4 linked regions of the Diaphorobacter ruginosibacter genome follow. The protein of the gene in region 1 binds, or shares a complex with, the protein of each later gene. Links are inferred from orthologs where the notes say so. Each region holds a gene or a part of one and is shown in the gene's direction. Other genes may lie near its edges.

Region 1 (7,411 bases):
GCTTCCAAGCAGAAGTTCTATGCCTGCTCCATGCTGCCGTACCCGAGCGGCAAGCTGCACATGGGCCACGTGCGCAACTACACGATCAACGACATGCTCACGCGCCAGCTGCGCATGAAGGGCTTCAACGTGCTGATGCCCATGGGTTGGGACGCGTTCGGCCTGCCGGCGGAGAATGCGGCGCTCAAGAACAAGGTGCCCCCGGCCAAGTGGACGTACGAGAACATTGCCTACATGAAGGGCCAGATGCAGGCCATGGGCCTCGCGATCGACTGGAGCCGCGAAGTCGCCACCTGCGATCCCGAGTATTACAAGTGGAACCAGTGGCTGTTCCTCAAGATGCTGGAGAAGGGCATTGCCTACCGCAAGACCCAGGTCGTGAACTGGGACCCGGTGGACCAGACCGTGCTCGCGAATGAGCAGGTGATCGACGGCCGCGGCTGGCGCACCGGCGCACTGGTGGAAAAGCGCGAGATCCCCGGCTACTACCTCGCCATCACCGACTACGCGCAGGAGCTGCTCGACCACGTGCAGATCGGCAATGAGAAGGCCACGCTGACCGGCTGGCCCGACAAGGTGCGCCTGATGCAGGAAAACTGGATCGGCAAGTCCGCGGGCGTGCGCTTCGCATTCACGCACGACATCCGGGGAGCGGACGGCCAGCTGATCCAGGACGGCCGGATGTACGTCTTCACGACGCGTGCCGACACCATCATGGGCGTGACGTTCTGTGCCGTGGCGCCCGAGCATCCGCTCGCGCAGCATGCGGCACAGTCCCACCCCGGGCTTGCGGCCTTCATCGAGGAATGCAAGAAGGGCGGCACGACCGAGGCGGAACTTGCCGTCAAGGAAAAGGAAGGCCTGCCGACGGGCCTGTTCGTCACGCACCCGATCACCGGCAAGCAGGTGGAAGTGTGGGTGGGCAACTACGTGCTGATGAGCTACGGCGACGGCGCCGTGATGGGCGTGCCCGCGCACGACGAGCGTGACTTCGCGTTCGCGCTCAAGTACCAGTTGCCGATCCGGCAGGTGGTGGCCGTGGAGGGCGAGACCTACGACGCCACCCAGTGGCATGACTGGTATGGCGACAAGGAGCGCGGCATCACCATCCATTCCGGCGAGTTCGACGGCATGGGCCACAAGGACGCCGTCGCAGCCGTCGCGAAGGTGCTCGAATCCAAGGGCCTGGGCGAGCTCAAGACCACCTGGCGCCTGCGCGACTGGGGCATCAGCCGCCAGCGCTACTGGGGCACGCCGATCCCGATCATCCACTGCGAGGACTGCGGCCCGCAGCCCGTGCCCGAGAAGGACCTGCCGGTCGTGCTGCCGCAGGACCTGGTGCCCGATGGCTCCGGCAACCCGCTCGTCAAGAGCGAGGCCTTCCACGCCGGCGTGGTCTGCCCTTGCTGCGGCAAGAGCGCGCGCCGTGAGACCGACACCATGGACACCTTCGTGGATTCGTCGTGGTACTTCATGCGCTATTGCGATGCGAAGAACAGCGAGCAGATGGTGGCCGGCGGCTCCGACTACTGGATGCCCATGGACCAGTACATCGGCGGTATCGAGCACGCGATTCTTCACCTGCTCTATGCGCGTTTCTGGACCAAGGTGATGCGCGACATGGGCCTCGTGAAGATTGACGAGCCCTTCACGAAGCTGCTCACGCAAGGCATGGTGCTGCGCGGCGCGTTCTCGCAAAAGGCCGAGAGCGGCGCGAAGGTCTATTACTGGGAAAAGGACGTCGACGTCATCAAGAACGAGAACGACGTGGTGATCGGCGGCACGCTCAAGGCCGACGGCTCCAGGCTCGACTACGAGATGACCACCATGTCCAAGTCGAAGAACAACGGCGTGGACCCGCAGGACCTCATCGAGAAGTACGGCGCCGACACCGCGCGCCTGTACACCATGTTCACCTCGCCGCCCGAGCTCACGCTGGAGTGGAACGAGTTCGCCGTGGAAGGCAGCTACCGCTTCCTGCGCCGCGTGTACAACTTTGGCGCCAAGCTGGCGGGTGCTGAGTTTGACGCTGCACGCGCCAAGGCCACGGCCAGGAACGGCGTGGCAGGGGTCAGCTTCGGCAAGGAAGCCAAGGCGCTGCGCCTCGAAATCCACACCGTGCTCAAGCAGGTGGATTACGACTACCAGCGCATGCAGTACAACACCGTGGTCTCCGGCGCGATGAAGATGATCAACGCGCTCGAGGACTTCAAGGCGCTCGACAGCGAAGGCGGCCGCGAGGCCGTGGTCGAATGCTTCGGCATCCTGGTCCGCGCGCTGTACCCCGCAACGCCGCACCTCGGTCACGCATTGTGGAGCGAACTGGGCTACGCCAAGGCTCAAGGCGATCTGCTCGACACCTCGTGGCCCGAAGTCGATCCACAGGCGCTGGTGCAAGATGAGATCGAACTCATGCTGCAAGTGAACGGCAAGCTGCGCGGCTCCATCGTCGTGGCCGCCGGTGCCGACAAGGCCACCATCGAAGCCGCTGCCTTGGCCAACGAGGAATACCAGAAGTTCGCCGAAGGCAAGGCCCCGAAGAAGATCATCGTGGTGCCGGGTCGCCTGGTCAACGTGGTCGTCTGACGGCGAAGCGGCCCAGTCACGCAGGAGATGCCAAGCACCATGATGCAAAAACGTACCGTTCTCACCATGTTCGCTGCCGTGCCGCTGCTGGCGGCATGCGGCTTTCGCCTGCGTGGCGCGCCCGATTTCAGCTTCAAGTCGATCTATGTGAAGTCGCAGCCCGGCTCGCAGATGTCGCGCGAGCTGATCCGCACGCTCAAGGGAGCGGGCGGCAACATCACGGTGATCACCGAGCCCGAGCGCATCACGGAGGCCGAGGTGGTCTGCAACATCCTCTCGGAAGCCCGCGAACGCGTGGTGGTCGGCCTGAACGCCTCGGGCCAGGTGCGCGAGCTGCAACTGCGGCTGCGCATCCACTTCTCGCTGACGGGCCCGCAGGGGCAGGAGTACATCACCAACACCGAATTGCTGCAGCAGCGCGACGTGAGTTACAACGAATCGATCGCGCTGTCCAAGGAGGGTGAAGAGGCCATGCTCTACAAGAACATGCAGACCGATCTGGTGCAGCAGCTCATGCGCCGCCTCGCCAAGGTCAAGCTGATCCCCGTGTCCTGATCGCCCGGGACGAACGCATGCAAGTCGCCCTGAACCAGCTCGCCGGACATCTGCAAAAAGGCCTGAAGCCGCTGTACGTGCTGCACGGTGACGAGCCGCTTCTGCAGCAGGAGGCGGTCGACGCCATACGTGCGGCAGCGCGTGCGCAGGGGTACTCCGAGCGCAGCAGCTTCACCGTGCAGGGAGCGCATTTCGACTGGAGCAGCGTGCTTGCGGCCGGTGGCTCGCTCTCGCTGTTCGCGGACAAGCAGATCATCGAAATCCGTGTTTCCTCCGGCAAGCCCGGCAAGGACGGCGGCGCAGCGCTGCAACAGATCGCGCAGGAGTCTGCAGGCAACGAAGGCACGCTCACCATCGTGATGCTGCCGCGTCTGGACAAGGCCACGAAGACCGGTGCATGGTTCAGTGCGCTGGAGTCCGCGGGCATCAGCATCCAGATCGATCCGGTCGAGCGCGGTGCGCTGCCGCAGTGGATCGCGCAGCGCCTGGCCAGCCAGGGCCAGCGCGTGGTCGCAGGCGAGGAGGGCCAGCGCACGTTGGCCTTCTTTGCCGATCGCGTGGAGGGCAACCTGCTTGCCGCGCACCAGGAAATCCAGAAGCTCGCGCTGCTGTATCCGCAGGGCGAGCTCACCTGGTCACAGGTGGAGCAGGCCGTGCTCAACGTCGCGCGCTACGACGTCTTCAAGCTCTCCGAGGCCGTGCTCTCCGGCAACGTCGCCCGCATGCAGCGCATGATGGACGGCCTGCAGGCCGAAGGCGAGGCCGAGGTGCTGGTGCACTGGGCGCTGGCCGAGGACATCCGCTCGCTGAAGCGCGTGAAAGACGCGATGAATGCCGGCAAGCCCCTGCCCATGGCGCTGCGCGAAAACCGCATCTGGGGGCCGAAGGAGCGCCTGTTCGAGCGCATCCTGCCGAACGTGGGAGATGCCGCGCTGGCGCGGCTGCTGCAGTCGGCGCACACGGTGGACGGCATCGTCAAGGGCCTGAAGCAACCCGACTGGCCGCAGAACGGCTGGCTGGCACTGCAGCGCCTGGGGCTGCAGCTGTGCAAGACCTGCGGGGCGCGCTGACGGCGGAACGAAGCGGGGCCTGGTCGTGGCGCAGCCGGCAGGCGGCGGTTACTGCTCGGCAATCACATCGACAAACACCAGCGGCTCGACTCCCGTGGCGGTGAGCCCGTGCGATTCGCCCTTGCGCACGATGGTCACGTCACCGGCCTTCACGGGCACGTCCTTGCCATCCTTGTCCTTGAAGATGCCGGTGCCCGAGATGATGATGTACGTGTCTTCGTTCGTCGTGTGCTTGTGGTAGCCGATGGAGTCGCCCGGCTTCAGCGTGAGCCAGCTGATCTCCTTGATCGCCTCGTCCTTCTTCGGCATGTCGCGCGTGAACGCATATTCCCCGTGCAGCACACCCTTGCCTCCTGCTGCCTCCTTCTTTTCGGCCTTGATCATGCTTTCGCGCGGATAGACCTCGGCATGGACGAAGCTGGTGGCGGTCAGCAGGGCCAATGCCGTGAACGAAGTGAATCCGGGGATCCTGGTGAACGGGTTGCTGCGCATGATGGAAGACGCCCTTCTTTCTTGCTGGTGTGAATATTGTTCAGGACACGCCACCAACAGAAATGCCGCGTCCGGGGGGCCGGAGCGCGGCATGTGCTGAGTGGACGGAATTCACTATAGGCGAGGCCCGGGCTCTTCCATTTCGGGGTTTGTGCGGATGCGAGGTGGGGCGGCCCGCCTGTCTTACAGCACGCGCTTGCGGATCTGCAGCACGATGATTTCCGCCACCGCGACCACCACCAGCACGGTGAACAGCACGAGCGCCACGCGGTCCCACTGGAACAGGTCGATGCAGGTGTTGAGCACGACGCCGATGCCGCCCGCGCCCACGAGGCCGAGCACGCCGGACTCGCGCACGTTGATGTCCCAGCGCAGCAGCGCCACCGACCAGAACGCGGGCTTGATCTGCGGCCAGTAGCCGTACCAGAGCTGCGCGAACTTGCCTGCGCCCGTGGCCTGCAGCGCCTCGATGGAGCCCTTGGGCGTCTGTTCCAGCGCCTCGCCGATCAGCTTGCCGACGAAGCCCACGGAGCGCAGCGCGATCGCGAACATGCCGGCGAGCGGCCCGGGGCCGAAGATGGCGACGAACAGCATGGCCCAGACCAGCGAGTTCACCGAGCGGCTGGCCACCAGCAGAACGCGCGCGATGAAGTTCAGCGTCCTGCTCTTCGTGACGTTGGGCGCGACCATCACGCCGAGCGGCAGCGCGAGGAACAGCGACAGCACGGTGCCGAGCGTGGCCATGTGCAGCGTTTCGGTCAGGCCCTGCAGCACGTCAGGCTGGAAGTAGGCCCAGTCGATCGGCCACATGCGGCCGAGCATGTCGCCCATCTGCTCGGGCGCGTCATAGAGGAACTCGGGAATCACCTCGATGTAGCGCACCGATTGCACGATGGCCCATACGCAGAAGATCCACAGCACATAGCGGAGCATGCGCTGGCCGAAGGTGAAGCGTTCCCACTTCGCGGGTGCGGCGGGGTGGAGTGTCGGCGCTGCTTCAGACATGGAGGGCCTTTCGCACGGCGTTCACGATGAGTTCCCCGGCCACGATGATCGCGATCACCGCGGCCAGGATCGTGCACACGAAGTTGTATTCATAGCGCAGGAAAGCGGCGAACAGCACGCCGCCGATGCCGCCCGCGCCGACGATGCCGACCATGGTGGAGTTGCGCAGGTTGGAGTCGAGCTGGTAGGTGGCGAAGCCCACGAAGCGGCTGATCACCTGCGGCAGCACGCCGAACAGCACCACGTTCATGAACGAGGCGCCGGTGGCCTTGATCGCCTCGATCGGCTTGGGCGAGATCTCCTCGATCGCATCGGCGAACAGCTTGCCGACGAAGCCGACGGTGGCCACGACCAGCGCCAGGATGCCGGCGAGCGGTCCGAAGCCGACGGCCTTCACGAACAGGATGGCGCTGATCACGGGATGCAGCGCACGGCACACGGCGATGAGCCCGCGGCCGAATGCCCGCAGCGGAGCCGGCGACATGTTCGAGGCGGACATCAGGCCCACGGGCAGGCTCAGCACGATGCCCACGGCGGTGGAGAGCACGGCGATCTGCATGGTTTCCTTGAGGCCTTGCCAGAGCTCGTCCATCTTGCCCATCTGCGGCGGAAACATCATGCCGATGAACTTTGCCGCCGCCGACCAGCCGTTCGCAAGGCGCTCGCTGTTCACCCCCATGCTGGCCAGCGCCCAGGCGCAGTAGGCCAGCAGCGCGAGCAGGACGGTGCGCTGCTGCCAGCCCATGCTGAACGGCTTGCGCTGTGCCGGGCTTGCCGATGCGGTCGCGGTGGCGTGCCTGTCCGTCATTCCAGCCATGCCTTGCCTCCGTAGATCTGTGTGAGGTGCTCCTCGGTCAGGCCGGCGGGCGCGCCGTCGTAGACGACATGGCCGCCGGTCATGCCGACGATGCGGTCCGCGAAGTTGCGCGCCAGCTCCACGTCGTGGATGTTGACCATCACCGGGATCTTGCGCTGGATGCCCTGCTCGCGTAGCAGCTGGATGATCTCGATGGAGGTCTTGGGGTCGAGCGAGGAGGTGGGTTCGTCGGCCAGCAGGACGGCGGGGCGCTGCATGAGCGCGCGGGCGATGCCGACGCGCTGGCGCTGGCCGCCGCTCAGGGCATCGGCACGGCGCGAGGCGAAGTCGCCGAGGCCCACCTCGTCGAGCAGCTGCTGCGCATGGATGAAGTCCTGTGCGTCGAACTTGCGCCGCCATGCGCGCCATGCGGAGAGATAGCCGAGGCGGCCCGTGAGCACGTTTTCCATCACGCTCAGCCGGTCGACGAGGTTGTATTCCTGGAACACCATGCCGATGTGGCGACGCGCGCGGCGCAGTTCACGGCCGCTGAGTTTCGCCATGTCGGTGCGCCGGCCCTCGATGTTCACCCAGATCTCGCCCGAAGTGGGATCGACGAGGCGGTTGATGCAGCGCAGCATGGTCGATTTGCCGGTGCCGGAGGGGCCGATCACGCAGGTCAGGCCGGACGCCGGGAGGGCGAGGTCGATCGATTTGAGGATCGGCTGGCCCGCGCGGTATTCCTTCACCAGGCTGCGGATCTCGATGGCGGCGTCGATGGTGGTGGATGGGGCTTGATTGCTCATGGGCAGGGTGCCTTCAAGTGCTTGTATCGTGTTCTTCGGAGCGGATTGCAAGGAGGTCGCCCCAAGGCGGCCCCCTTCAAATGACAACGCGGGCGGATGCT
Region 2 (7,337 bases), 300 kb from region 1 along the record:
TCTTCAACGCGTTCGAGGCGCTGCTCGCCAAGAAGAGCCATATCGTGATGACGTCGGACACCTACCCCAAGGGTCTGGCCAACATCCACGAACGCCTGGTTTCGCGCTTCGATTCGGGCCTCACCGTGGCGATCGAGCCGCCCGAGCTCGAGATGCGCGTCGCCATCCTGATCAACAAGGCGCGCGCCGAGAACGCCGACATGCCCGAGGAAGTGGCCTTCTTCGTCGCCAAGAACGTGCGCTCCAACGTGCGCGAGCTCGAAGGCGCCCTGCGCAAGATCCTCGCGTACTCGCGCTTCAACCAGAAGGAAGTCTCCATCCAGCTGGCGCGCGAGGCGCTGCGCGACCTGCTGTCGATCCAGAATCGCCAGATCTCGGTGGAAAATATCCAGAAGACGGTGGCCGACTACTACAAGATCAAGGTGGCCGACATGTACAGCAAGAAGCGCCCCGCGAGCATCGCCCGCCCGCGCCAGATTGCGATGTACCTGGCCAAGGAATTGACGCAGAAAAGCCTGCCGGAAATCGGGGAATTGTTCGGTGGCCGCGACCACACCACGGTGCTGCATGCCGTGCGCAAGATCGCGGGCGAGCGCCAGCAATTGACAGAGCTCAATCAGCAACTGCACGTGCTGGAGCAAACCCTCAAGGGGTAACCATCCCGATGTTGATCTGCCATCGAAATTGTTTCATATCACAGGCAAAATGCCATGTCGGGCGGGCCGGCCAAGCTCTTGAGAGGGAGCAAAGCCCTGCGTGCAGCCGCCCCTCACAGCTTTTACCTTTCAAAAACCAACCAAGGTTGAAGACATGATTGTCCTGAAGGCAACACAAGACAAGGTCCTCGCAGTACTGCAATCGGTGTCCGGCATCGTCGAACGCCGCCACACCCTGCCCATCCTGGCCAATGTGCTGATCCGCAAGACAGGCAATGCCCTGCAGCTCACCACCAGCGATCTGGAAATCCAGATCCGCACCACGGCGGAGCTCGGCGGCGATACCGGCGAGTTCACGACCACCGTCGGCGCGCGCAAGGTGATCGACATCCTGAAGACCATGCCTTCGGACCAGACCGTGAGCCTGGAGTCGAGCCAGAACAAGCTCATCCTCAAGGGCGGCAAGAGCCGCTTCACGCTGCAGTCGCTGCCCGCGGAAGACTTCCCGCTGGTGCAGGAAGCCGCCGGCTTCGGCCCCGCGTTCAGCGTGCCGCAGAAGGTGCTCAAGAACCTGATGGGCCAGGTGTCGTTCGCCATGGCGGTGCAGGACATCCGTTACTACCTGAACGGCATCCTGTTCGTGGCCGAAGGCAACACGCTGAGCCTGGTCGCCACCGACGGCCACCGCCTTGCGTTCTCCAGCGCCACGCTCGACGTCGAGGTGCCCAAGCAGGAAGTGATCCTGCCGCGCAAGACCGTGCTGGAACTGCAGCGCCTGCTGTCCGACGCCGATGGCGCCATCGAGATGCAGTTCGCCAACAACCAGGCAAAGTTCTCGTTCGGCGGCATGGAGTTCGTCACCAAGCTGGTCGAGGGCAAGTTCCCCGACTACAACCGCGTGATCCCCCGCAACCACAAGAACAGCATCACGCTGGGCCGCGCACCGCTGCTGGCCAGCCTGCAGCGCACGGCCATCATGACCAGCGACAAGTTCAAGGGCGTGCGCCTGAACCTCGAACCCGGCCTGCTGCGCGTGGCGTCCAACAACGCCGAGCAGGAAGAGGCGGTGGACGAGCTGGACATCGACTATGGCGGCGACACCATCGAGATCGGCTTCAACGTGAGCTATCTCATCGACGCGCTCACCAACATGAGCCAGGACATGGTCAAGGTGGAACTGTCCGACAACAACAGCTCCGCACTGCTCACCATTCCGGACAACGACAACTTCAAGTACGTCGTGATGCCCATGCGTATCTGAGGTCTGGAACCCCACTGACGCACTGATCTACACGTCAATTCATCAAGGCTGCCATTGCTTGTTTTTTGAGCAATGGCAGCCATTTGATCATTTGATTGACTGAAATATCGACAGATTGTTAATGCCGGTCTCCCTGCCCCAAGCAGGATGCTGACCGGCTGATCGAGAGAAGAAAGCATTCCTCCATGACCGCAGAGAACACGCAGCCCACACCTGAAGAGCCGACCGCAAACCAAGGCGGCCCAGCTCCCGCGCCTTCCGCCGCACCGAGCGAAGGCTACGGCGAAGGCGCGATCCAGATCCTCGAAGGCCTGGAGGCCGTGCGCAAGCGCCCCGGCATGTACATCGGCGACACCTCCGACGGCACGGGCCTGCACCACCTCGTGTTCGAAGTGGTGGACAACTCCATCGACGAGGCGCTCGCCGGGTTCTGCGACGACATCGTCGTCACCATCCACACCGACAACTCGATCAGCGTCGTCGACAACGGCCGCGGCATTCCCACGGGCGTGAAGATGGACGACAAGCACGAGCCCAAGCGCTCGGCCGCGGAAATCGCGCTGACCGAACTGCACGCGGGCGGCAAGTTCAACCAGAACAGCTACAAGGTCTCGGGCGGCCTGCACGGCGTGGGCGTGTCCTGCGTGAACGCGCTGTCGATCAAGCTCAAGCTCGTGGTGCGCCGCGACGGCCAGATCCACCAGATCGACTTCTCGCGCGGCCAGGTGCAGGACCGCATCATCGAAGTCGTGGACGGCTTCGAGATCTCGCCCATGAAGATCGTCGGCCCGACCGAAAAGCGCGGCACCGAGGTGCGCTTCCTGCCCGACACCGAGATCTTCAAGGAAAACTACGATTTCCACTATGAAATCCTCGCCAAGCGCCTGCGCGAGCTCTCCTTCCTGAACAACGGCGTGCGCATCCGCCTTGTCGACGAGCGCACCGGCAAGGAAGACGACTTCTCGGGCGCCGGCGGCGTCAAGGGCTTCGTCGAATTCATCAACGGCACCAAGAAGGTGCTGCACCCCACCGCGTTCCACGCCATCGGCTCGCGCCCCGCGGAAACCTACGGCGGCATCCCCGGCACCGAGATCGGCGTGGAAGTGGCCATGCAGTGGAACGAAAGCTACGGCGAGCAGGTGCTGTGCTTCACCAACAACATCCCGCAGCGTGACGGCGGTACCCACCTGACCGGCCTGCGCGCCGCGATGACCCGCGTGATCGGCAAGTACATCGAACAGAATGAGTTCGCCAAGAAGGCCAAGGTGGAAGTCACCGGCGACGACATGCGCGAAGGCCTGTGCGCCGTGCTGTCGGTAAAGGTGCCCGAACCCAAGTTCTCCAGCCAGACCAAGGACAAGCTGGTCAGCTCGGAAGTGCGCGCGCCCGTGGAAGACATCGTCGCCAAGGCACTCACCGACTACCTCGAGGAAAAGCCGAACGACGCCAAGATGCTGTGCGGCAAGATCGTCGAGGCCGCCCGCGCTCGTGAAGCCGCCCGCAAGGCCCGGGAAATGACCCGCCGCAAGGGCGTGCTCGACGGCATGGGCTTGCCCGGCAAGCTGGCCGACTGCCAGGAGAAGGACCCGGCGCTGTGCGAAATCTATATCGTCGAGGGTGACTCCGCTGGCGGCTCCGCCAAGCAGGGCCGCGACCGCAAGTTCCAGGCCATCCTGCCCCTGCGCGGCAAGATCCTGAACGTGGAGAAGGCGCGCTATGAGAAGCTGCTGTCCAGCAATGAAATCATCACGCTGATCACCGCGCTGGGCACCGGCATCGGCAAGGCCAGCGTGGAAAGCGGCAAGAGCGGCTCGGACGACTTCGACCCGAACAAGCTGCGCTACCACCGCATCATCATCATGACCGACGCCGACGTGGACGGCGCGCACATCCGCACCCTGCTGCTGACCTTCTTCTACCGCCAGATGCCCGAGCTGGTCGAACGCGGCCACATCTACATCGCCCAGCCGCCGCTCTACAAGGTGAAGAACGGCAAGGAAGAGCTGTACCTGAAGGACGCCTCCGCGCTCGACAGCTACCTGCTGCGCGTGGCGCTGAACAACGCCAGCATCTCCACCGGCGGCGCCAACGCGCGCGTGCTGCAGGGCGACGAGCTCAACGACCTGGCGCGCAAGCACCAGCACGCCGAACAGGTCATCGAACGCCTGTCCGCCTTCATGGACGCCGAAGCCCTGCGCGCGATCGCCGACGGCGTCGAGATCAAGCTCGACACCGTGCAGGACGCCGAGGCCAGCGCCGTGCAACTGCAGGCCAAGTTGCGCGAGCTCAACACCAACGGCGTGCCCGCCGACGTGGCCGGCGAATTCGACGCCCGCACCGACAAGCCCATCCTGCGCATCAGCCGCCACCACCACGGCAACATCAAGAGCAGCATCATCACGCAGGACTTCGTGCATGGTGCCGACTACGCCGCCCTCTCCGAAGAGGCCCACATCTTCCGCAACCTCATGGGCGAAGGCGCCAAGGCCACCCGCGGCGAGGGCGAAAAGGCCAAGGAAGAAAAGGTGACCGATTTCCGCGGCGCCATGCAATGGCTCATCAGCGAAGCCGAACGCACCACCGCCCGCCAGCGCTACAAGGGCCTGGGCGAGATGAACCCCGAGCAGCTCTGGGAAACCACCATGGACCCCGAAGTCCGCCGCCTGCTGCGCGTGCAGATCGACGACGCGATCGAAGCGGACCGCGTATTCACCATGCTGATGGGCGATGAGGTGGAACCTCGCCGGGACTTCATTGAGACCAATGCGTTGAGGGCGGGGAATATTGATGTTTGAGGTTGTCTGTAGATGACAGCAAAAAGTGAGAAAAGTGCAGCATAAGTTGAGAAACTGACTGCTGCGCACAAGACCAAAAACCGCCTGAGTGATGGACTCTAGGCGGCTTTCTTTTTTTTGGGGATTCGCCAAGCCTGCGCTGGACAGGCCGCACCGCCGTCCACGACCCTTGAGCTAGGTCCGCTGTCGGCCGATTGCGGACATTCGCCTATTCGCAAAAAGTCAATTCACGATATGCACCGACCATAAAAAAACCAAGCCACCTGCAGGTAGCCTAGTGATGATTTGATGGGCTAGCCCCTTTACCATACTAGGTAAGCGGCTGCGTTATTGCTGTATCCTAGTTTCGGAATTGTTAGTTCTCACGGCCAGTTAAGCAACAACGGGGGTTTCCGGTCTAAACCCTGCTTCATGGTTCGTTGTTATCGTCGTCCATTTCGTACTCAACGGGGCGTAGCTCAGGCTCTATCTGGAAGTAGTCTGCAGGGTCCTCATACGAGGTTGAGGTGTAAGTACTACCCAGCCCGCATGCGTTGAGCTTGGAAAATCCACTCACCTTCAGTTCGCAGGCCTTGCAGTCAAAATGCGCGGGGAGCATTGGGGTACGTGTAACGATGACATCGTTCTCCATTGCAGTTTTGGACGCACCGGCTGCCGTGCCCTGTACGAGAGCGATGCATCCGCATGACGGGCATGTCACTCGATGGCCGACCGCTTTGGTCGACGACACAACGGCAAGGTCCTTCAGACCTTGACGGTCCTCGGGGCTCTTGTTTTCCCATACTGTTCGGTGGGCCTGGATTGCCTGTTTGACAGCCTTCGCAGCTTCATCCTTATGCGCTTGAATCATTAGACCTGCGGTTTTTGCTTCTTCAGCGCCGAAGATTTCAATAAGACTGGAACCGGCCGCGACTACGAGTGGCTCGCATGCCGCATAAAACTGGGGGAGCCAGTCTGTTCCAAGTGCATCAAACGCAAGCCTGCCACTGTGGAGCTCTGCATTACGTCGCTGGAAGTGAAGAGCGCAGAAACCGACCATTTCGCGGTTGAAGTCTGGATAGAGCGCGTTTGCACGCGCAGCAGCTTCGGAAATATCGATGGATTTCGGCGATTGCTTATTCCCCGACGACTGTTGGTCAAGTGCGAAAGCTAGGTTGCTCCAATCTTTGCCATCGGCAAGAAATGCGGGCGACGCTTTGGACACTGCTGCGCGGACAATCATCTCGAGGCACAGCGAAGACCAGAATCCAAACTCCCAATCATCGCGCGGCCGCTCAAGCATCTTGTCGGCGAAGCGCTGCGCCTTGGCAAGCAAAGTCTCTGCCGACCATTCGTGCGGGGTTTTAAGCACCATCGTTCGCCTCCGTAAAATATGCGCGTTCAACTTTGCGGTGCAAGGCATGTGCTGGCACTTCGCTACGGCCGTGCAGCACGGCCCAGTTGTCAATCAGGATGGTATGAGCTGGGCGTTCCAGAACAACCTCTTTAGCTCGAGCCTTTGTCAAACTTGCTTCTACCTCTGCTCGTACGCGGAAAGCTGCAGCATTGTCAGGCACCAAGAACAATTCATCCCATCGGAAAATTCCTTGATGGAGCATGCGAACTAGAAACATCTCACCGCTTAGGGGACGCCGAAGCCGGAAACGAGCGCGGTCAATGGCAACCTGAGAAATGCCACTCATGAGCTCGCGATGATGGAGCAGCGGCGTCGTAACAGTGGATGCTCCAACGGTACAACGTAACATCAGAAAGCGTGGTGGTACGGCCCAGTTGGCCATGTCTGTATGGAGTGGTATACGACCCAGTCCAAAGTTTCCGCCGTATGTGTTTAGCGGCTTTGTATGCGCGGCGTTAGCTGTGAGCGACTCTGTGGCTCGCCATACCCTTATGTGAAAGTCGACGGCAAGTTGGGCTGCCGCAAAATCACCATCTTCACCCGGGCAGTATTCCCCGAGGTCAACAAAGCCGTCACGGATAAGGTTTGTAAGAGGCATGACATGTTTCGACGAGGTCGAGATACCGCTTTGCGGTTGCAAAATGATACATGAAGGTTGACTTGTGAGGCGCTTCGCAGCTTTCAGAACCAGAATCTGCCAGCGTTTTCTCGAGTTGCTCTAGAAAAGGCTGGACCTTCACCGACAACGGCATCAAGCCCCAAATTTCCCCCGGCGTTACTGAGCCGTAGCCCCGGGATATTTGGAAATTGAAGTCGCCTGAGTGATGACCTTGATGCCGGTTTCTTTTTGAGGATTCGCAACGCCTGACGCAACTGGGTTACTTCGCTATCCCTTGGGCTAGGTCCGCAATCGGCCAGAAGCGGAATTCCAGCTAATGGACGCCAGCGTCGGCTTTAAGCTGATTGCAGACAGCCGTATTCGGCGACCCCTTAGCGCTTACTGGTCGCGTGAAACCTTTTGCGGGTCGGGGCGGGATGGTGGCTTTTAGCGGCTATAAAACATGCTGGCGTATTTCGTCTGCACGCGAATGCTCGCAATTGCGCAGCCGCTTCACTGGTCTAAGGGCCGTTTCGGGCCATAGCAGCGGGTATAAAAAAGGTCATGAATGTACCTGGATGGCGAATCGGTGCTGCGTTGGTGGCATCGGCTGGAAGCGTGAACGTGTGTT
Region 3 (7,367 bases), 3.0 Mb from region 1 along the record:
GCGCAAGGTGATGCAGGCAGCAGCGTCGTCGGGAGTGGCTGGGCGATAGGTGTATTTCATGCGGCGAAAGGTGAAGGGGCTTGCTTGAAAGCTGGGAGGGTTGAAGGGGGCAGATGCTCTGCGGGGGGAATAAGGGCTGCAGGGTGCACATGCAGGGCAGGGCCTGAAGAAGAGGTGCGCCGCATCCCAGGCGGGTACATGACCACCTGGAATACGACGGCACCGGATCAAGTGCGGGCTTGCTATGCCTTGACCAATTCTTGCGGACGGACAAACGTCATGGCGCGCTGAGGATTATTGACGAGTATGTCATCAATAACTTCCTGGCTGACCCGACCCTTCAGAAGGGGCACAACTTTTTCCAGAATAAAGGCGTAACCGCCGCCTCCGTTAAAAGTCATTTGTCCTTGAATGCACACGTCATGCGAGATCAGAATACGTTTGGCGTATTTGTCCCCCTTGGCGGCCAGTGCGACGACCCAGTCTGCGACACGTCCTGCAACCACGTCAAGCGGTCCCCCTGCTCCGAATTCACCCGGTGCCACACCGAAAAAGTCATTCTCGACATAAACACCACGATCAATCAATTTAACCAGCTCGGCAATGGGGAAGTTACCCGTGTGTGACATCACTACATGGTTCAGGTCAACTCCTTCCTTTTCCACCATGTCCAACACTTCATGCGCTGCCCGTGGTGTCACGAACGTATGGAAGTTCATCGGAGCCCCGGTTAGCCGTGCGGCCCGAGCAGACGCTGTTACGCTCTTGATTTCATTGGGGATGAGTTGATCGGGATTGCCAAATTCTCCAAGGCCAATCTCTCCAATAACTCCTGAGCGTATTTTGGTCCCTTGAGCACCGACGGTAATATCGTCAACAATGATTTTCATTAACCCATCGACTGTGACGCTGCCCATGTCCCTTGGGTGGTACGGTCGCATGTAAACCCCGGCACCCATAATGACATTGAGGCCGGAGTCATCGGAAATCCTCTTCAATGCATTGGGGTCTCGGCCCAGGCCGAAGTTCGACAAATCAACAATTGTCTTGCCGCCAAAAGCCTTGTAGCGGGACACTTCGGCCAGCGCGTCAGGGTAGTAGGTCAAGCCGCCCGGATTTCTTGCAGGGGTTAACACATTGACGTTGGTAGGCTCTGGGTCAATGTGATCGGGTGGAGAAAAATTAATAAAAATATGCTCGTGTGTCAACGTGGCTCCCAGTTTGTCGGGATCTATCGGGCCGTTGACGGTCAGCGCCTTTCCGCTGATGTCGGGTATTCCACTATTCCCATCAGAACCTCCGCAAGCAACCAAAGCCACGCTGGCAATCAGTGGCAGAAACAACGTACTGAAATTCATAGAGTCTCCGAAATAATTGATTTAATGAATATCATCGAGTGAGAAATACGTTGGCAATCCTCCTTTTGAGTGCTGAAAAGGATATCAATGTCATTCAACAAAAGCGTGTGTCATTTCGACAATGACGGAATTGGGTCTATTGGCGAATACCTGTGCATGGGTGTCCCAAACCGCTCGCTGCAGGGTTTGGTCAACGTTCTGAACATTTTTTTGCCGGTTTGGCGCGGTTGAACAACGCTTCAATGGCAACAATCATCTTGCAATCCTCCTCGGTTGTAAAAACACCGCTCGGTGAATTTTCACGGTCAAATTCCATGCCAGGCGACGATGGACTATTTATGACTGACTCAACAACGATGTAGGGCAGGAGCGGATCAGATGCCTAATGCCTGAGGGTGCAGGGCGAGGGTTTTCAAAAAAATCGCGCTTCGAAGGCCTGAGATGCAAGGAATTCTTTTGAGAAAACGGCATTAATTTGCAGTTTCCTGTGGACGAATTACATGGGCCTTACGATCTCTTGAAAGCCAATGCATGATTGACTGTCGGATGGACAGGCATGAGATTGCCCCTCTCCAGGCATTTTGATTTTCTAATAGAAATTGACTTTTAAGAGAAAGGATCGATTGTAGGGGTGCAAAACCAGCCATGCGTATGGCCAACGGTACCCCTGAAGCAAGTCATTTGTGAGTACTTGGGCGGGACTGGCGCCAAGCATTGCGAACGTCTGAAAAGACCCTCTTTGAAGAAGCGAACCTCTTGATCTCAAGGAGATTGCTGGAAGAAGGTGACGAGCCTTACCCTCGGCACTGGTTTCACAGTTAGGGCTGCTTGGTTCCCCACCTGACCCGGTTGGCCGCTTCCCCATGCGAGGAGGCCCGTCAAGCAGCATTGTAAACCCACATGATGTGGCGCTGCAGCAAAACCACAAGATTTGTTGGCGTTGAGGGGCCGTAGAATCAGCCGATATGTCCTATCTAGTGCTTGCCCGTAAATACCGTCCCAAGACCTTCTCCGAGATGGTGGGGCAGGAGCATGTCGTCAAGGCTCTGACCAATGCGCTGACCCAGCAGCGCCTGCACCACGCCTACCTGTTCACCGGTACGCGTGGGGTGGGCAAGACCACGGTGTCGCGGATTCTCGCCAAGTCGCTGAACTGCCAGGGGCCGGACGGGCAGGGCGGCATCACCGCCACGCCCTGCGGCGTGTGCCCGGCCTGCATGGACATCGACAGCGGCCGCTTTCCAGACTACACGGAACTCGATGCCGCGTCCAACCGCGGGGTGGACGAGGTCCAGGGGCTGCTGGAGCAGGCGGTCTACAAGCCGGTGCAGGGGCGCTTCAAGGTCTTCATGATCGACGAGGTGCACATGCTCACGAACACCGCGTTCAATGCCATGCTCAAGACGCTGGAGGAGCCGCCCGAATACCTCAAGTTCGTCCTGGCGACGACCGATCCGCAGAAGGTGCCCGTCACCGTGCTGAGCCGCTGCCTGCAGTTCAACCTGCGTCCCATGGCTCCCGAGACGGTGCAGGAGCACCTGACGCGTGTCCTGGGCGAGGAGCATGTGCAGGCGGATCCCGGTGCGCTGCGCCTGCTTTCGCGGGCGGCGCGTGGCTCGATGCGCGATGCACTCAGCCTGACCGACCAGGCGATCGCCTTCGGCAGCGGTGAACTGCAGGAGGCCGGTGTGCGCCAGATGCTGGGCAGCGTGGATCGCAGCTATGTCTTCCGCATGATCGACGCGCTTGCGCGCGGCGATGGCCGCTCCGTGGTCGAGGCCGTGGACGAGTTGCGCATGAATGGCCTGTCCGCGGCATCCACGCTGGAAGAAATGAGTACGGTGCTGCAGCGCATGGCCGTGTTCCAGGCGGTGCCCAACATGGCGTCCGGCGTCGACCCGCACGATGGCGAGGCGCAGGAAATGGCGCGCCTGGCGGGTGTGATGCCTGCGGACGAGACACAGCTGCTCTACAGCATGTGCCTGCATGGCCGCGCCGAACTGGGGCTGGCGCCCGATGAGTATGCCGCCCTCACCATGGTGCTGCTGCGCTTGCTTGCGTTCAAGAAGCCGGCGGGTGAGTCAGGGGCTGCGGTGGCCGCAGCGCTCCCGCCCGGCACCGATGCGCCTGCAGGTTCTCCAGTGGCTGCGTCGGCAGCCGAGGCTGAAAAAAAAACTCTGAAGCAGGCTGACCCGCCTGCAGTCGCTCACAAGCCGCAGCCGCCGGAAGAGTTGCGCAAAGAGATGGGCGCAATGCCTGATCCGGAGCCGCGCGGCCAGGAGGGGCCTCCCGCATCCCGGGCGCCCTTGATGTCCCAGGCGCAGTACCAGCCATCTCCCGAGCCCGTCGAACCGGAATGGCAGGCGGTGCCGGCTGGTGCGCATGCCCCGGCTGTGCGCCTGCCGGTGCGCAGCCCCGAGGAGGTGGGCCGCGCCCAGGCCCCGGCTCCTGCGTACAGGGATGAGCCTGAGGCGCTCGAGGAGGCGCAGACCTACGAGATCCCTGTCCGCACGGCATCCGAACCCGGCTATCGCACGCAGCCGCAGCATGTGAATGGTCAGGGAGCTTCGCTGCGCCTTGTCCCCACGGCAGAAGGCGAGGTCTGGTTCCAGACGGTGCAGGAGCTCGTGGCTGCCGAGGCCATCACCGCGCTCGTGCGCGAGCTGGCGTTGCAGTCGCAGCTGATTGCTCGCGACCAGGACCATTGGCTGTTGCGTGTGGAGCGCGAGTCGCTCAACCAGCCGACGGCGCGCGAACGCCTGAGGGCCGCACTGGAGGCGGCGGGGCACACGCGGCAGATTTCGGTGGAGGTGGGCAAGGTGCTGGACAGCCCGGCGCGCCGCAATGCCTATGCGGCCGCGCAGCGCCAGCGACTCGCCGAGGATATCGTGCAGAGCGACCCGCGCGTACAGCAGTTGATCCGTGATTTCGGTGCGAAGATCGTGCCCGGAAGCATCCGGCCGGCATGATGGCGGCTTGTTGCGGGAATGGGCTTCGGAATTTTCGCTGCGAATCCCGTTCGATTTCTGCAGGCTACCGCTTTCATCGCACAATCAACCGTTCCCGGGGCATTCGGCAGGTTATCCATGTGTGCCGGCAATCACGGAGATTGCGCCCCTTCCATTCAAAGTACCCCATTTTTTGGGTCCATTTCATTCATAAGAAGCAAAGGAATTCACCATGTTCAACAAGGGACAGCTGGCCGGTTTGATGAAGCAGGCCCAGGCCATGCAGGACAACCTGAAGAAGGCACAGGACGAGCTGGCAAACATCGAGGTGGAAGGCGAGTCCGGTGCTGGCCTGGTCAAGGTCGTGATGACCTGCAAGCACGATGTGAAGCGCGTGACGATCGATCCCAGCCTGCTGGCGGACGACAAGGACATGCTGGAGGATCTGGTGGCTGCAGCCTTCAACGCTGCAGTGCGCAAGGCAGAAGAGACCTCCCAGGAAAAGATGGGCAAGATCACCGCAGGCATGCCGGGCCTTCCAGGTGGCATGAAGTTCCCGTTCTGATCGCCCTGGGCCGCAAGCCCTGCCATGGACTTGGGGGCTCGCGATATCGGCGCCCCCTTGGCTGGCCTTCAATGATTTGATTTTCCGCATGAATCGCACTGCCCATGTCTGACACCAGTTCCCTGGACGCCCTGATCCAGGCGCTTCGGCGGCTGCCCGGTGTGGGCGTGAAGTCCGCGCAGCGCATGGCGTTTCATCTGCTGCAGCACGATGTCGAAGGCGCGCAGCTGCTGTCGCAGGCACTGCGTCAGGCATCCGTGTCGATCCGGCATTGCGAGCGCTGCCATACGTTCACCGAGGCTGCCGTCTGCGATGTTTGCAGTGATCCCGGGCGCGACATGTCGCGCCTGTGCGTGGTCGAGACACCCGCCGATCAGTCGGCCATGGAGCGCACGGGCGCCTTCAAGGGCCTGTACTTCGTGCTGATGGGGCGGCTCTCGCCGCTCGATGGCATCGGCCCCAGGGACATTGGCGTCAAGAAGCTGATCGAGCGCGCCACCGACGGCGTGGTGCAGGAGGTGATCCTGGCAACCAGCTTCACGGCCGAAGGCGAGGCCACCGCCTATGCGATCGGCGAGGCGCTCAAGCCGCGTGGCATCCAGGTCACGCGGCTTGCGCGTGGCGTGCCCGTGGGCAGCGAACTGGAATTCGTCGATCTCGGAACCATTGCACACGCCTTGGCCGACCGGCGTTGAGCGCGGCACGGACTGCGACACTTTGTCCACCCCGTCTTCCTAAATCGCCCGAGGATGTGGAATAGAATGCTCTTTTTTTAATAGCTGTCGCCTATAGCCTCCGTCTGTTGGATGGCCCATCGTCGGCGCTATCTCCATTCAAAGAGACATTCCATGCATGCCGCACGTTTCACCGTCGCCTATTGGTGCGTTCTTCTGGCGGTCCTGATGCCCATCGTCTGCGCAATGCTGGCCAAGAAGGGCAGCTTCCGCATGGCATCGGACAACCATGATCCCCGTCGCTGGCTTGCCGCCCAGACGGGTTGGCGTGCACGCGCCAATGCCGCTCAGGCCAACAGCTACGAGGTGCTGCCGTTCTTCATTGGCGCGGTGATCATTGCCCATCAACTGGGCGCGGCCCAGACGCCCCTGGACATGCTGGCGATGGCCTTCGTGCTGCTGCGCATTCTCTATGTCGCCATGTACGTCGGCGACCTGCCCATGGCGCGCAGCCTGATCTGGGCCGCGGGCTTCGCGGTCAATCTGGGAATCTTCTTTCTTGGCTACCGCTGAATCATGACGGGAGAATGAATTTTTCGTGGGCCGGCAGGTCTACGTAGTTCTCCGCTAGGAATGCCCCTGATGACGCCACGGTGCGGCTTCAGGCACTATTGTTGCAGTGCAGCAAATTAATATCCATGTCCCGCTTTGTTCCTTCCCGTCGACTGTTGGGCCTGCAGGCAGGCTCGCTCCTCCTGGGGGCGAGCGCTGCGCGGTGGCTGACGGAAGCGCAGGCGCAGACGCGGGTGCAGCGCCCCTCGACCAAGACGCTCCGGATTGCTGCGGGGGGCATGGGCAGCCTCTACTATCTCCCATTGACGGCGGCCGAGCGGCTGGGCTACTTCCGCGAAGAGGGGCTGAACGTCGAACTTCTTGACTTCGCCGGCGGGGCTCTCGCCATGGACGCATTGCGCAACGGCGACGCCGATGTGGCCTGCGGGGCGTTCGAGCAGTTGCTCGAACAGCAGGCGCTGGGGTTCGAGTGCAGGAGCCTGGCCCTGATGGGGCGCACGCCCCAGATGGCGGTTGCCACATCGCTGCGGTTCTGGCCGCGCAAGGCGCTTTCAAGCTATCGCGACATACGTATCGGCGTCTCCTCGCCTGGCTCTTCCTCGCAGTTCTTCGCGAAGCTGTGGCTGATCCAGGAAGGCCTGTCACCTGATGCGGTGGAGTTCGTCGGCCTGGGTGGTGGTGTGAATGCCCTCAATGCCATGAGGCAGGGCAGGGTGCATGCGCTCAGCCATGTCGATCCGCTGATCACGTTGCTTGAGCAGAACAACGAGGTGCGCATCATGGCCGATACGCGAACGCTCAAGGGATCGCAGGATTTCTTTGGCGGCCCCATGCCCGGGGCATGCCTGTATGCCCCGCGCAGCTTCACCGAGCGGCGCGGGAGCGAAACACAGGCCCTGGCCAACGCCATGGTGCACGCCCTCAAGTGGATGCAGACAGCCGGCCCTTCCGATCTGGCGCGGATCATTCCCATGCAGTACTGGCTTGATGATCGCGGCGCCTATCTCTCTGCATTCGAAAAGGTGCGCGAAACGCTGTCCCCGGATGGCGTGATGCCAGGCGATGGCCCGGCAACGGCGCTTGGCGCGCTGGCCCGCCTGCGCACGAGCCAGGTGGCACCCAAGGTGAACCTGTCGCTCAGCTACAGCAACGAGTGGGTGCGCAGGGCCAAGCAGAAGTTCCAGCTGTAGCTGCTCAGTTGCTTGCCTGGGATTTTCGGCGGCGGGCAAGCAGCGCGCCCAAGCCGCCC
Region 4 (7,402 bases), 2.2 Mb from region 1 along the record:
GCAGCGCAGCCAGGTGAAATACGGGCTGGGCATCCGGTTCGCCGCTGATGGCATCCCGGAGCTGGACATCATCGCGACGGCGTCCAACGAGCATTTCCCGGATGTGGACTGGCGCTGGGGCGAGACAGCCCGGCACCAGCCTGTCAACCAGGTGTCCACCACCCCCGGAGGGGCTCAGATGTCTTCGAGCAAGGTGTAGGGCAGCGCCTGCAGATGCAGCCGGGGACCGGTGGCCGAGCCGGCGTGCAGCGCCTCGTCGGCCGAGGCGATCTGCAGCGAGACCAGTGCTTCCACGCCGCCGGCGGGCGATGGCGCGGCCTGCACGACGGTGCCTGCGGGTTGCTCGGCGTCGTCTGCCCTGAACACATCCGTGCCCGCTGCAAGGCTGTCCGCGTCCACATGCGCCAGATAGGTGCGGCGCTTGAGCGTTCCCCGGAACTGGCTGCGGGCAACGATCTCCTGGCCTGGATAGCAGCCCTTCTTGAAATTCACGCCGCCGACCGACTCGTAGTTCACCATCTGCGGTACGAAGGCTTCGAAGAGCGGCTGTGTGAGCGTGGCCACGCCGCTTCGCACCTCGCTCAACTGCCATGCAGCTTCGGCCAGGGGCGCGCCCTGCGGCGAAGGCGTCTCCGCGGGGGCGATCCACAGCGCCCGCGGCTGGCCGTCGGCGGGGTACAACTGGACGATGCTGGCCTCGGCGTCGGCCGTGACCGACCAGGGGGCCGCACCCGTAGGCACTGCCGAGCCCGCAAGACCGCGGATCACGAACTCAGCCGTGGCATCGGCCAGCTTGGCCTTGGCGCGCAGCACGAACATGGACAGGCGGCGCAGCGTCTGGGCGAGCAGGTCGCGCGAGCAGATCAGCAGAATTTCGTCTGCCGCGCGCTTGACACCGATGAAGCTGGCCTGCATGCGGCCCTTGGCATTCAGGAATGCCGCCAGACGGGCTTCTCCGGGTTTCTGCAGCGCGAAATCCTGGGTCAGCTGACCATGGATGAAGCTGGCGGCGTCCTCGCCCTTCACGCGGATCACGCCAAGATGTTGCAAGGGAGGTGTAACGCCGTCGAAAGGCACTGACGCAGTGTGGTTCATGGGTGAATTATGATGCTCTGTTCCATTCACACGCTTGGTAGGGTTGTGCGTCGATTCATTATTTTCCTGGTGCTTGTGGCACTTGCCGCAGCGGGTGCGGCGTATTGGTGGCTGCACGCGCCGCTGCCGCTGCGTGCGAGTGGAACCGGCGGGGAACCGCTGGAGCTTGAGATCGAGCCCGGGACGACCCCGCGCGGGGTCGCCGCCGCCGCCGTGAAGGCGGGCGTGCAGACGGATGCCCGCCTGCTGTACTACTGGTTCCGTCTGTCTGGCCAGGATCGTCAGATCAAGGCGGGCAACTACGAGATTCCGGCCGGCACGACGCCGTATCAACTACTGCAAAAGCTGGCGCGCGGCGAATCGAGCCTGCGCGCGGTCACCGTGGTGGAGGGCTGGACCTTCAGGCAGATGCGCGCTGCACTGGCCAAGGCCGATGCGCTGAGGCCGGACACGGCGGCGATGTCGAACGAGGAGCTGATGAAGGCGCTCGGCCGCGAGGGCGTCCCGGCGGAGGGGCGCTTCTTCCCGGATACCTACACTTATGCCAAGGGCAGCAGCGACCTCGCGGTGCTGAACCGCGCATTGCACGCCATGGACCGCCGACTCGAGGCCGCCTGGTCGCAGCGCGAGTCCGATACGCCGCTCAAGTCGGCCGGCGAGGCACTGATTCTGGCGAGCATCGTCGAGAAGGAAACCGGCAGCGCGCAGGATCGCGCGGAGATCGCGGGCGTGTTCGCCAACCGCCTGCGCATCGGCATGCTGCTGCAGACGGACCCGACGGTGATCTACGGCATGGGGGAGCGGTTCGACGGCAATCTGCGCAAGCGCGACCTGCAGGCCGACACCCCCTGGAACACCTATACGCGTGCAGGGTTGCCACCGACCCCGATCTCGCTGCCGGGCAAGGCAGCGTTGCTGGCGGCCGTGCAGCCGGCGCGCACGAAGGCGCTGTACTTCGTGGCCAAGGGCGATGGCTCCAGCCACTTCAGCACATCGCTGGACGAGCACAACCGTGCCGTGAACCGCTACCAGCGCGGGCAACGCCCGGCAAAGGGCGAAGAGGAATGAGCCGCAGGGCTTGATGGAATGAATGACGAAGTGAAGAAAAGCAAGCAATGACCCAGGGCCTGTTCATCTCATTTGAGGGCATCGATGGCGCGGGGAAATCTTCCCACATCGCTGCATTGGCGCAGGCCTTCCGCGACACAGGCCGCGTGGTGACGCTCACGCGCGAGCCCGGCGGGACACCGCTTGCCGAGAAACTGCGCGAGATGCTGCTGCATGACGGCATGGATGCACTGACCGAGGCGCTGCTCGCGTTCGCCGGGCGGCGCGACCACCTGCGCTGCGTGATCGAGCCGGCGCTTGCGCGCGGCGAGGTGGTGCTGTGCGACCGTTTCACCGACGCCACCTTCGCGTACCAGGGGGCGGGCCGAGGTTTTGACCGGCAGGTGCTGTCGTACCTGGAGCAACTGGTGCAGACGGGTCTTGCCGAAGACCCGCAGCGGCTGCGCAATCCCGACGTGACGATCTGGTTCGACGTTCCGCCCCGGGTGGCCGCGCAGCGCCTTGCCGCAGCGCGCACGCCCGATCGCTTCGAGGCCCAGCCCGAGGCGTTCTTCGAGCGCGTGGCCCAGGGCTATGCGGATCGCGCGGTGGCAGATCCCGAGCGTTTTGCACGCATCGACTCGTCGCGTGACCGGGAGGCGGTGGCCGCACAGGTCATGGAGGCCATGCGCACGCGCGGCCTGCTGGGCGCTGACCTTGCGGGAGCCCATACCCATGAGTGAAGCCATGAACGAGGCCATGAGCGAAAGCGCCTCGGCGGCAAAGGCCGCCGCCCCGTGGATCGCCGCCCAGCGCGATGCCTTGCTCGCGCAGCGTGGCCATGCCTGGCTGCTGCAGGGGCCCTCGGGCATGGGGCAGTTCAGCCTGTCGATGGAACTGGTGCGCGCCTGGCTGTGCGATGCGCCCACGCCGCATGGCGCCTGCGGCCAATGCCAGAGCTGCCACGGCATCGACGTGCACGTACATGCCGATCTGTGCGTGCTGATGCCAGAGACGCAGATGATCGAACTTGGCTGGCCTCTGCCCGAGAAGGCGCAGAGCGAGATCGACGACAAGAAGCGCAAGCCGAGCCGGGAGATCCGCGTGGAGGCCATGCGCGATGCGGTGGAGTTCTCCCAGCGGACCTCTGCGCGCGGGCGGGGCAAGGCGGTGCTGGTGTATCCGGCAGAGCAGATGAACCACGTCACGGCGAACGCGCTTCTCAAGACACTGGAGGAGCCGCCGGGCGATGTGCGATTCGTTCTGGCCACCGAGGCCGCGCACGAGCTCCTGCCCACGATCCGCAGCCGCTGCATGGGCCACACCATGCAATGGCCGACGCAGGCGCAGATGCTGGAATGGTTGCGGGGGCAGGGCATTGCGGGCGACACGGCTGCGGCGCTGCTGCGCGCAAGCGGCGGACGCCCCGAGGATGCACTTGCCCTGGCGCGGTCGGGCCGCAGCCCGCAGGCGTGGGCGCTGCTTCCGAAGGCGGTGGCGCGCGGAGACGTGTCGGCGCTGTCGGATCTCTCTCCCCCGCAGGCCATCGAGGCGCTTCAGAAGCTCTGCCACGACCTGCTGTCGGTGCAGGCGGGCGCCGAGCCGCGCTATTTTTCACCCGGCGACCTGCCTCGCGCGCCTGCGATGATCCAGCTCACGCGCTGGGCCAAGGCGCTTTCGCAGCAGGCGCGCACGGCGGACCATCCGTTCAACGGCGGCCTGATGCTCGAGGCACTTGTCGCCCAGGCGAAAAACGCCCTAAACTCGAGGCATTGACCCTCCGAGCCCGACATGAGCACACCTTCCACCGTCGCCCGTCCCAGCGTGATGCAGCTGGCCATCAAGGAAAAGGCCGCGCTCTACGCTGCCTTCATCCCGTTCTTCGAGGATGGCGGGGTGTTTGTTCCCACCGCCAAGGATTACCGCTTGGGCGATGATGTCTACGTGCTGCTGACTTTGCCCGACGATACACAGCGTTATCCGGTTGCGGGTAAAGTGGCCTGGGTTACTCCCGCGCGTGCATCCGGCAACCGTACGCAGGGCATCGGCATCCAGTTCCCCAAAGACGACAAATCCCGCGCGCTGCGCGCACGGATCGAGGAGGTCCTGGGGGCCAGCCTCGGTGCCGATCGGCCTACCCAGACCATTTGATCATTGGTTTGAGCATTGTTCACACAGGGCGCCGACGGCAGCCCTCACGAGCCGGCACCGCAAGCGCCGGCTTTTTTGTCGCTGGGTCGCTTCATTGTCCAGATTCATCATGTTCACCGATTCACACTGTCATCTCAACTTTCCCGAACTTGTCGAGAAGTTGATTCCGATCCGCGAAGCCATGGCCGAGGCCAAGGTGGATCGCGCGCTATGCATCTGCACCACCATGGAGGAGTTCGAGGGCGTACACGGCCTGGCCACCAGCTATGACAATTTCTGGGCCACCGTCGGCGTGCATCCCGACACCGAGGGGCTGACCGAGCCCAGTGTCGAGGACCTGCTTGCGCGCGCCGCGCTGCCGCGGGTGATCGCGATCGGCGAGACGGGCCTGGACTACTACGGCATGGAAGACCGCAAGGGAGGACGCACGGTGGCCGACCTGGAGTGGCAGCGCGAGCGCTTTCGCACGCACATCCGCGCCGCGCGCGCCTGCACCAAGCCGCTGGTGATCCACACCCGCAGTGCTTCCGTCGATACGCTCCGCATCCTGCGCGAGGAGGGCGAGGATGGTGCGGGCAACCGGGCGGGCGGCGTCTTCCACTGTTTCACCGAGACCGCAGAAGTCGCGCGTGCAGCGCTCGACCTGGGCTACTACATTTCGTTCTCGGGCATCCTGACCTTCAAGAACGCGCAGGACCTGCGCGACGTGGCGGCCTTCGTGCCGATGGATCGCCTGCTGATCGAGACCGATAGCCCGTATCTCGCCCCCGTTCCCTATCGTGGCAAGACCAACAACCCGTCCTATGTGCCCTATGTGGCGCAGCAGCTGGCCACGGTGAAGGGTGTGTCCGTCGAGGCCGTCGCGGAGGCCACGAGCAAGAATTTCGACGATCTTTTCCTGAGGACCGAACAATGAACCAGGTCACTTCTTCTTCCGCAAGCCGCCGCCAGGTGCTCACGGCGCTGGCCGCGCTGGGCTTCACTGCCGTGCCCGCAATGTCGCGTGCCGGGTCGTTCGACGATTTCTTTACGGCCATCATTCGGGACAATCCGTCCGCCATCCAGACGCTGCTCAAGCGCGGCTTCGATCCCAACACGCGCAATGCAGGCGGAGAGCCGCCTCTCGTCTTCGCGCTGCAAAAGGGGTCGCTGCGTGCCTTCGATGCCATCCTGCAGGCCAAGGGCACGAATGTGGAACTGCGCAACAAGAAGGACGAAAGTCCGCTGATGATCGCCGCCATCCAGGGCAAGGTGGATGTGGCCAAGGCCCTGATCGCGCGTGATGCGGATGTCAACAAGACCGGCTGGACGCCGCTGCACTACGCGGCCTCGTGCACCACCGACCAGGCGGTGCCCATGATCCAGCTGCTGCTTGAGCACTATGCCTACATCGATGCCGCATCGCCGAACGGCACCACGCCGCTCATGATGGCGGTGAGCTATGGCACGGCGGAGGCATCGCGCCTGCTGATCGAGGAGGGCGCCGATCCGGCGCTGCGCAACGACAAGGGCATGACGGCCGTCGACTTCGCGAAAAAGGCTGACCGCAACGACATGGCCGAACTGGTGGCCAATGCGCTCAAGAACCGCAGGCCCCGGCCGGCAGCCGGCTCGGGCGGCGTGCTGCCTGCCCAGGCGCCCACCCCGGCACCTGCCGCAGCCCCCGTCCCCAAGGGAACCTGGTGAGCGCTGGAAGAATACGTACCGCTGGTTAAATTGCAGCGGGACGTAACCGAGGGCAACAAAAAAGCCGGTCGGTGCTTCTGCATCGCCGGCTTTTTCTTTGCTTCCGAGATTCTCTGGTGAGGTCTCAGCTATCCAGCGAGGGGTGCGCCTGCAGGCGTGCATACAGGCCGCCCATGGCCATCAGTTCGGCATGCGTGCCTTGCTCGGCGATGCGGCCACGCTCCATCACGACCACGCGGTCTGCGTGCTCGATGGTGGACAGCCGGTGTGCGATCACGAGCGTCGTGCGGCCGGTCATCAGGCGCTGCAGGGCCTCCTGCACCAGACGCTCCGACTCGGTGTCGAGCGCCGAGGTGGCCTCGTCAAGGATCAGGATCGGGGCGTTCTTGTAGAGCGCGCGAGCAATGGCCAGGCGCTGGCGCTGGCCGCCCGAAAGCTGCGTGGCATTGTGGCCGACCACCGTGTGGATGCCCTGGGGCAGGCCGGCCACATGGTCGGCCAGGTTGGCGGCCTTCAGGCATTCCAGCACCCGGGCCTCGTCCACGGCGGAGCCAAGCGCGACGTTCACGGCAATGCTGTCATTGAACATCACCACGTCCTGGCTCACCATGGCGAACTGGGTGCGCAGCGCGCGCAGGTCCCATTGCTCGACCGGCACGCCGTCGAGGCTCACCTGGCCTGCATTGGGCGTGATGAAGCGGGGAAGCAGGTTCACCAACGTGGTCTTGCCGGCCCCCGAGGGGCCGACCAGCGCGACCACCTCGCCCGCCCGGATGTCCAGCGACAGCTTGTTGATCGCGGGCATCAGGTCGGTGTCGAAGGCCACGGTCACATCGCGCAGCGAAATGCTGCCTTCCGCACGGTCCTTGCGGTAGGTGCCGCCATCTTCCGCCTTGGCGTCGTTCAGCAGCATCAGGCCGCGCTCGAGGGCTGCCACGCCGCGCGTGATGGGGTTGGCCACGTCGGCCAGGCGGCGGATGGGCGCAATCAGCATCAGCATCGCGGCGATGAACGAGGCGAAGCCGCCCACGGTCACATCGGTGGTCGAGATGTTGCCGTGGCTCTGCCAGAGCGCAATGCAGAGCACCGCGGAGAGTGCTACGGAGGCCAGCAGCTGCGTGAGGGGGGTCATGGCGGCGGAGGCGATGGTGGACTTGATGGCCAGCGTGCGCAGGTTGCGGCTCAGCACCGTGAAGCGGCCGGTCTGGTCGGCTTCGGCGCCATGCAGACGCACCATGCGGTGGGCCAGCACGTTTTCCTCCACGACGTAGGCCAGGTCATCGGTGGCTTTCTGGCTGCTTTTGGTCAGCTTGTAGAGCCTGCGGGACAGGGTTTTCATGATCCAGGACACGCCCGGGCCCATCACGGCAATGATCAAGGTCAATTGCCAATTAAGGTAAATCAAGTAGCCCAAGAGGGCGAT

Evidence for each region.
Region 2: the proteins of holA (region 1) and dnaN are in contact, whole or in part, in a cryo-EM structure (PDB 8GIZ), measured with the Escherichia coli proteins. The link is inferred for Diaphorobacter ruginosibacter from one-to-one orthologs.
Region 3: the proteins of holA (region 1) and dnaX are in contact, whole or in part, in a cryo-EM structure (PDB 8GIZ), measured with the Escherichia coli proteins. The link is inferred for Diaphorobacter ruginosibacter from one-to-one orthologs.
Region 4: the proteins of holA (region 1) and H9K76_RS12390 are in contact, whole or in part, in a cryo-EM structure (PDB 8GIZ), measured with the Escherichia coli proteins. The link is inferred for Diaphorobacter ruginosibacter from one-to-one orthologs.

Annotation. Positions count from the first base shown.
Region 1 is NZ_CP060714.1:4,915,247-4,922,657, forward strand. Bases 2,248-5,184 are described here. They hold holA (DNA polymerase III subunit delta), read left to right. Parts: upstream 2,248-3,158; coding sequence 3,159-4,211; downstream 4,212-5,184. Other genes in these bases: leuS (leucine--tRNA ligase), read left to right, coding at 2,248-2,586; H9K76_RS22135 (LPS-assembly lipoprotein LptE), read left to right, coding at 2,629-3,141; H9K76_RS22145 (cupin domain-containing protein), read right to left, coding at 4,260-4,703; phnE (phosphonate ABC transporter, permease protein PhnE), read right to left, coding at 4,887-5,184. In the rest of the region: more of leuS, read left to right, coding at 1-2,247; more of phnE, read right to left, coding at 5,185-5,708; phosphonate ABC transporter, permease protein PhnE, read right to left, coding at 5,701-6,525; phnC (phosphonate ABC transporter ATP-binding protein), read right to left, coding at 6,513-7,283. UniProt on the Escherichia coli protein: Part of the beta sliding clamp loading complex, which hydrolyzes ATP to load the beta clamp onto primed DNA to form the DNA replication pre-initiation complex.
Region 2 is NZ_CP060714.1:4,608,299-4,615,635, reverse strand. Bases 1-2,863 are described here. They hold dnaN (DNA polymerase III subunit beta), read left to right. Parts: upstream 1-810; coding sequence 811-1,917; downstream 1,918-2,863. Other genes in these bases: gyrB (DNA topoisomerase (ATP-hydrolyzing) subunit B), read left to right, coding at 2,103-2,863; dnaA (chromosomal replication initiator protein DnaA), read left to right, coding at 1-656. Outside these bases: more of gyrB, read left to right, coding at 2,864-4,712; H9K76_RS20820 (hypothetical protein), read right to left, coding at 5,122-6,066; H9K76_RS20815 (hypothetical protein), read left to right, coding at 7,072-7,337. UniProt on the Escherichia coli protein: Confers DNA tethering and processivity to DNA polymerases and other proteins. Acts as a clamp, forming a ring around DNA (a reaction catalyzed by the clamp-loading complex) which diffuses in an ATP-independent manner freely and bidirectionally along dsDNA.
Region 3 is NZ_CP060714.1:1,933,212-1,940,578, forward strand. What follows is about bases 1,933-4,825. They hold dnaX (DNA polymerase III subunit gamma/tau), read left to right. Parts: upstream 1,933-2,323; coding sequence 2,324-4,327; downstream 4,328-4,825. Other genes in these bases: H9K76_RS08830 (YbaB/EbfC family nucleoid-associated protein), read left to right, coding at 4,539-4,825. Also shown: H9K76_RS23615 (GNAT family N-acetyltransferase), read right to left, coding at 1-60; H9K76_RS08815 (phosphotriesterase family protein), read right to left, coding at 243-1,358; more of H9K76_RS08830, read left to right, coding at 4,826-4,871; recombination mediator RecR, read left to right, coding at 4,976-5,566; H9K76_RS08840 (MAPEG family protein), read left to right, coding at 5,720-6,118; H9K76_RS08845 (ABC transporter substrate-binding protein), read left to right, coding at 6,244-7,308; H9K76_RS08850 (hypothetical protein), read right to left, coding at 7,313-7,367. UniProt on the Escherichia coli protein: Part of the beta sliding clamp loading complex, which hydrolyzes ATP to load the beta clamp onto primed DNA to form the DNA replication pre-initiation complex.
Region 4 is NZ_CP060714.1:2,748,159-2,755,560, reverse strand. The notes cover bases 1,970-4,897. They hold H9K76_RS12390 (DNA polymerase III subunit delta'), read left to right. Parts: upstream 1,970-2,877; coding sequence 2,878-3,918; downstream 3,919-4,897. Other genes in these bases: H9K76_RS12380 (TatD family hydrolase), read left to right, coding at 4,403-4,897; H9K76_RS12385 (PilZ domain-containing protein), read left to right, coding at 3,934-4,293; tmk (dTMP kinase), read left to right, coding at 2,211-2,885; mltG (endolytic transglycosylase MltG), read left to right, coding at 1,970-2,163. Outside these bases: H9K76_RS12410 (hypothetical protein), read left to right, coding at 1-199; CAF17-like 4Fe-4S cluster assembly/insertion protein YgfZ, read right to left, coding at 175-1,095; more of mltG, read left to right, coding at 1,108-1,969; more of H9K76_RS12380, read left to right, coding at 4,898-5,209; H9K76_RS12375 (ankyrin repeat domain-containing protein), read left to right, coding at 5,206-5,979; lipid A export permease/ATP-binding protein MsbA, read right to left, coding at 6,104-7,402. UniProt on the Escherichia coli protein: Part of the beta sliding clamp loading complex, which hydrolyzes ATP to load the beta clamp onto primed DNA to form the DNA replication pre-initiation complex.